Regions from separate parts of the Ornithinibacillus proteolyticus genome, predicted to be linked through region 1. Evidence: a T-box and tRNA genes for the amino acid it is inferred to sense, from the RefSeq annotation. Region 1 holds a T-box; the other holds one or more tRNA genes.
What was found. A T-box is a leader RNA that pairs with one kind of tRNA and senses whether it is charged. The one in region 1 lies ahead of leuS (leucine--tRNA ligase), so its partner is inferred to be a tRNA-Leu.
Positions count from the first base shown of each region.

Region 2: it has a tRNA-Leu gene. The T-box ahead of leuS (leucine--tRNA ligase) is inferred to sense a tRNA for this amino acid. The anticodon was not compared.

Region 1 covers NZ_JBCPXV010000062.1:2,378-5,633, reverse strand. Annotated here, with positions in the region: gene metK (methionine adenosyltransferase) at 1-190, shown strand, start outside; gene AAIB49_RS17920 (gamma carbonic anhydrase) at 234-764, opposite strand; gene mnmM (tRNA 5-(aminomethyl)-2-thiouridylate-methyltransferase MnmM) at 782-1,339, opposite strand; T-box leader at 1,510-1,724, shown strand; gene leuS (leucine--tRNA ligase) at 1,839-3,256, shown strand, end outside.
Region 2 covers NZ_JBCPXV010000060.1:12,529-15,784, forward strand. Annotated here, with positions in the region: gene AAIB49_RS17725 (ABC transporter permease) at 1-530, shown strand, start outside; gene AAIB49_RS17730 (hypothetical protein) at 655-804, shown strand; tRNA gene AAIB49_RS17735 (tRNA-Arg) at 1,108-1,181, opposite strand; tRNA gene AAIB49_RS17740 (tRNA-Ile) at 1,246-1,319, opposite strand; tRNA gene AAIB49_RS17745 (tRNA-Gly) at 1,329-1,402, opposite strand; tRNA gene AAIB49_RS17750 (tRNA-Phe) at 1,576-1,651, opposite strand; tRNA gene AAIB49_RS17755 (tRNA-Ser) at 1,723-1,815, opposite strand; tRNA gene AAIB49_RS17760 (tRNA-Ala) at 1,880-1,952, opposite strand; tRNA gene AAIB49_RS17765 (tRNA-Leu) at 1,985-2,073, opposite strand; tRNA gene AAIB49_RS17770 (tRNA-Gly) at 2,081-2,155, opposite strand; tRNA gene AAIB49_RS17775 (tRNA-Lys) at 2,180-2,252, opposite strand; tRNA gene AAIB49_RS17780 (tRNA-Thr) at 2,416-2,491, opposite strand; tRNA gene AAIB49_RS17785 (tRNA-Asp) at 2,650-2,726, opposite strand; tRNA gene AAIB49_RS17790 (tRNA-Val) at 2,753-2,828, opposite strand; tRNA gene AAIB49_RS17795 (tRNA-Glu) at 2,832-2,906, opposite strand; rRNA gene rrf (5S ribosomal RNA) at 3,031-3,146, opposite strand.

The sequences.
Region 1 (3,256 bases):
CGAAGAGGTATTAGTTAATGCTGTTCGCAATATATTTGATTTACGTCCGGCTGGAATTATCCGCATGCTAGATCTACAAAGACCTATCTATAAGCAAACTGCAGCATATGGTCATTTCGGTAGAACAGATGTAGAATTTCCTTGGGAAAAAACCGATAAAGTAGACGCGTTATTAGCACAAGTTAAATAATGTATGTAAAAGGCTTAGAACCCAGTGTTCTAAGCCTTTGCTATTAGGAAAAATCAAGCCCTAAATCAGTATGATACTTATAATAATGTCCTTTTTCAACATAGGATTTGCGAACTCGTTCCATCTCTTGATAATCCGTGTCCGTTAGTTCGCGAACTACTTTAGCAGGGCGTCCCATAACTAATGTATGAGGTGGAATTTTTTTGCCAGGTGGAACTAGACTTCCCGCACCAACAAAAGCATGTTCCCCAATTTCTGCCCCGTCTAAGATAATCGATCCCATACCGATTAAAGCATTTTTTCGTATTATGGATGAATGAAGGGTAACTTGGTGACCTACAGTAACATCATCTTCAATGATAAGAGGATTATTAGGACTTTGATGTAGCATAGATAAATCTTGAATACTAACTCGTTTACCTATTCTAGTTGGAGCAACGTCTCCTCGGATAACAGTTTTAAACCAAATACTAGTTTCTTCTTCAATTGTTACATCTCCAATTACTACTGCGTCCTTTGCAATAAAAACGGTCGGATGAATCTTAGGTGCGATGTTTTGATAATGATGAATCACTAAAAACCCCTCCTTGACTATTTTTTTTGTATTGCTATGATAAATGGCGGATTATTCTTTTGATTAATAAATCCATATTGCAGTACACTATATTTTTTTTGATCCAGGGAAATGACATGCTTTAGAATCGTGTTTTTTTCTTCTTGCCCGCCTTCATGTCCATAGTATACGACTAAAATAATTCGACCATTTTTCTTAAGGTATTTTAAAATGGTATCAATAGCTTTTACGGTGGACTCCCCTTTTGTAATGATAGACTTATCACTTTTCGGTAAGTAGCCTAAGTTAAAGATAGCACCACCTATTTCAATGTCATGAAATAAGTAATCACCAATATTCTCATGACTGTCTAATACAAGTGATACGTTGGCACAGTTGTGCTCCATTAATAATCGATCGGTATTATCAATAGCTTGTTCTTGAATATCTAAGGCAATAACTTCTCCGGTGTCTCCTACTAGCTTACTTAAAAATAATGTATCATTTCCGTTACCACATGTTGCATCAATAACGGTCTCTCCAGGAGAAATGATTTCTTCTAATAAATGATGTGAGTAGTTTAAAATGCTTTTCATCCTCGGGTCCCCTTATGCATAAATTGAGTCTGTGTTTAGAATAGCATGTAAAAATAATTTTAAAAACTTATATGCCATGTAATTAGTTTGTAATAGTTCACCTATTACTATAATAAAAAAGGAATATCTTGACAAAGCTAATAGTATTCATTAAAATTCTATGTAAATATGGAAATGCGATGCGAAGGAGTAGTAGTAATGGTACTCAGGCTAAGAGAGACAATGGTTGGTGTGAATTGTCCCTGAGAAGTTGCGAACTCGCCTTTAATGCTGCAGGAGTGAACCGAAGTAGTTCCTGCCGTTAATCCGCGTTAAGGATACGAGTGAACGAATGAATTCGTTAATTTGGGTGGTACCGCGGGAAATACAGCTTCTCGTCCCTTTATAGGGATGAGGGGCTTTTTTTATTTATTCGGTTTATTAGATGATGTTATATTTGCATTTTCTAAGATTGTAACTGAAGAATATACGAAAGCCCACAATAAAAGGAGGAAAAGTAATGAGTTTTCATCATCATGAAATTGAAAAGAAATGGCAGAAATATTGGCTAGAGAACAAAACCTTTAAGACGAACACGAAAACAGACAAAAAGAAATTTTATGCATTAGACATGTTCCCATATCCATCTGGAGCTGGACTTCATGTTGGACACCCAGAAGGATACACTGCTACAGACATTATTTCTCGAATGAAGCGTATGCAAGGCTATGAGGTTCTTCATCCAATGGGGTGGGATGCATTTGGGCTTCCTGCTGAACAATATGCATTAGATACCGGTAATAGCCCAGCAGAATTTACACAACAGAATATCAATACCTTCAAAAGACAGATTCAAGAACTTGGTTTCTCTTATGATTGGGATCGAGAAATTAGTACAACAGACCCAAATTATTACAAGTGGACGCAATGGATCTTTACAAAACTTTATGAAAAAGGTCTGGCTTATATCGATGAAGTAGCAGTGAATTGGTGTCCGGCTCTTGGGACCGTTCTTGCTAATGAAGAGGTTATTGATGGGAAAAGTGAACGTGGTGGACACCCCGTAATTCGTAAGCCAATGAAACAATGGATGTTGAAAATTACAGCATATGCCGATAGACTTCTAGAAGATTTAGATGAGGTGGATTGGCCAGAAAGCATTAAAGACATGCAGCGTAATTGGATTGGTCGATCGGAAGGTGCAGAAGTTACGTTTCATATAGAAGGACATGACGAGACATTTACAGTGTTTACTACAAGACCTGATACGTTGTTTGGCGCAACCTATGCTGTTCTTGCACCAGAACACCCGTTAGTATCGAAAATTACTTCTCCTGATCAAGAACAAGCAGTTCAACAATATTTGGCGAACGTTCAAACGAAGTCGGACCTTGAAAGAACAGATTTAGCTAAGGATAAAACAGGTGTATTTAGCGGTGCATATGCTATTAATCCTGTGAATCAAGAGAAAATGCCAATTTGGATCGCAGATTATGTGCTAATGTCCTATGGTACTGGTGCAATCATGGCTGTTCCTGCACATGATGAACGAGATTACGAATTTGCTACTAAATTTAAGTTACCGATAAGAGAGGTAGTAGCAGGTGGGGATATTTCGAAGGAAGCCTATACAGGAGATGGAAAGCACGTAAACTCAGATTTTCTAAATGATCTAAATAAAGAAGAAGCAATTTCTAACATGATTGAATGGCTTGAAGAGAAGGGGGTAGGGGAAAAGAAAGTAACATACCGCCTTCGTGATTGGTTATTCTCTAGACAACGTTATTGGGGTGAACCAATTCCAGTTATTCATTGGGAAGATGGAACAATGACTACCGTTCCAGAAGAGGAATTGCCTCTAGAGCTTCCTGTTATGACGGAAATAAAACCATCCGGAACTGGGGAATCGCCACTTGCTAATAGTGACTGGGTGAATGT
Region 2 (3,256 bases), on a different contig from region 1:
CAACGAATAGCTTTGCCATCTTTGCCCAAAGAAAGCGCGGCGTTTATGAATTATTGACCATTACACCATTCTCCTTATGGAAGTATCTTAGCAGCATTACCATTAGCCAAACAATTATTGCCTGCACCGTTTCCATTATTTTATTGATAATCGAAAATGGTATATTTGATTTAACCTTATCGGCAATACAAATTATTATATTTCTTCCCTTTTTCTTTGTCGGTTCATCCTTATTCACGCTAATTGGATTCTGCCTTTCTAGCTTTCCCAAAAACGAAGGGCAACTAAGTATCACGACTAATTTGGTCATGATTCCACTTTTTTTATGTAGTAGCGTGTTTTTCAATCTCGACACTTCTCCTAAGTGGGTTCAATGGATTAGTTGGATTAATCCTGTAGAATGGCTACAATCTGGTTATCGCTCCATTATAGAAAGTCATGTTTCTAATTACTTCTTATCAATTGCCATTCTGTTCACTTTTTTATTACTTTTTCTTTTCCTTTCTAAAATGACGTTTCGGGTACAATAGTTTTCAACTACGAAATACAAACATAGCTCACGTTTTATCACAACGAATACGCTTATTTAGTTTTAAAAAGAGCTCTGATTCCTATATACTAATAAGTAATAAATCAGAACTATAGGAGGTTGCGATGGAAAGAATAATTGGTGATAATCGTGAAGGACATGAATGGTTACTGATTGCTGTTACAATATGCTCTCTACTTACGTTTAAAAAGATACGGACATTAGAGCGTTATAAAAAGAAACTAGAACGTAACTTTAAATACTTTGACTTTTAGAATAATATAGCGGGGGAAAAGAGATGGAGGTTCTCTTTTCCCTTTTTTTATCCTAATGGATAGCTAAGCTTTGACTGGATAATAGACGGATTTAGTTGTTGCTTGTGTTGGAGTTATTCTTCTCAAGGTTAGATTTTTTACTTAGATGTGTTATTTATGAAGATATGGTGATGAGGTTCATTAATTGGGGATATTGTATTCATTGAGTAAGAGAACTTATGTTAGGAAATTAAATAAAAAGACACAGAAAAGAGGAAGGGCTTCATCGTATGCAAGACCTTCCTAGTGTTGTACCTTTATTAACGCGCCCTAGAGGATTCGAACCTCTGACCCACAGCTTAGAAGGCTGTTGCTCTATCCTGCTGAGCTAAGGGCGCAAAATATATCAACATACAATTGTATGGAATCTGTATAAGTTGATCGATAAATTAACTTGCCTAATGGGCCTGAGTGGACTCGAACCACCGACCTCACGCTTATCAGGCGTGCGCTCTAACCAGCTGAGCTACAGGCCCATAAATTAATGGAGCGGGTGAAGGGAATCGAACCCTCGACATCAGCTTGGAAGGCTGGAGTTTTACCATTAAACTACACCCGCATAAAATATAGATTGGTCTATAATAACAGCTTACGAACGGACATGCCCCTACGTCTACTAGCATATTCAAGGACGTTTATTCCTCGAGGCAACTCGTAGTGAATTCGGTGGATGTATCGCTCGTGGCTGGAGTTTTACCATTAAACTACACCCGCATATCCCGGAATATAACATGGTGGCTCGGGACGGAATCGAACCGCCGACACACGGATTTTCAGTCCGTTGCTCTACCGACTGAGCTACCGAGCCAATTAATATAAGCTATACTCTAACTTTGAACAAAATTACATATAACCAATAGTAGCATCTAACATATTTTATGGAGGAGGTAGAGGGATTCGAACCCCCGCGCGGTTTGACCCGCCTGTCGGTTTTCAAGACCGATCCCTTCAGCCAGACTTGGGTATACCTCCATCAAAAATTACAATCTACCAATCTGTTGTTCTAGTACTTGAAGTAATAAATCAGATGGTAAAGTGGAGCCTAGCGGGATCGAACCGCTGACCTCCTGCGTGCAAGGCAGGCGCTCTCCCAGCTGAGCTAAGGCCCCATGTCATAATAATTATATTAGTTTAGAGTTAATGGTGCCGAGGACCGGAATCGAACCGGTACGGTAGTCACCTACCGCAGGATTTTAAGTCCTGTGCGTCTGCCAGTTCCGCCACCCCGGCATTATATTGGAGCGGAAGACGGGATTCGAACCCGCGACCCCCACCTTGGCAAGGTGGTGTTCTACCACTGAACTACTTCCGCTCGATATAAAACTATTTGATATGATGAGCCATGAAGGATTCGAACCTTCGACCCTCTGATTAAAAGTCAGATGCTCTACCGACTGAGCTAATGGCTCATGTTATTTAAGTTATTCTATTTTATATGAGCGTTCTTCAAGGTGGACCCCTGCATCTTCTAGCATATTCAAGGATGCTTATGCTTCGGGGTTACTCGTAGCTTATTCGGTGGAAGTGATGCTCGTTGCTCTACCGACTGAACTAATGGCTCATAGTAAAAAGTGGTGCCGGCCAGAGGACTTGAACCCCCAACCTACTGATTACAAGTCAGTTGCTCTACCAATTGAGCTAGGCCGGCATGATAATTATTCGCTTTTTAAGTTTCTCTTTTTGCCTAATGGACCCCTGTATCTTCTAGCTTATTCAAGGTTGTTTATGCTTCGGGGTTACTCGTAGCTTATTCGGTAGAAGTATTGCTCGTTGCTCTACCAATTGAGCTAGGCCGGCATTTTAAAATGGCGGTCCGGACGGGACTCGAACCCGCGACCTCCTGCGTGACAGGCAGGCATTCTAACCAACTGAACTACCGGACCAAAAAAATGATTTATGATTATATTAATGGTGGAGGATGCAGGGCTCGAACCTGCGACCCCCTGCTTGTAAGGCAGGTGCTCTCCCAGCTGAGCTAATCCTCCACATGGTGACCCGTACGGGATTCGAACCCGTGTTACCGCCGTGAAAGGGCGGTGTCTTAACCGCTTGACCAACGGGCCTAATATGTATAGGCATATCAAACAAAATAATTCCACAGGTAGATTCAAAGAATAAACTTGAAATCTACTAACAAAGACTAATAGCCGTTGTTCTACCCATTAAGGTACTGTGAAATAATTTATTGCCTGGCAACGTCCTACTCTCACAGGGGCAATGCCCCAACTACCATCGGCGCTGAGAAGCTTAACTTCTGTGTTCGGTATGGGAACAGGTGTGACCTTCTCGCCATCATCACCAGACAGGCTTACAGGATGTAAGTCGTTCTGTGTTGTCCACAGGATGTGGACGCTCTAAACAGAACATCATTGAATTCTTTTTAGAATTATACCCTGAAAACTAAATAAGAGTA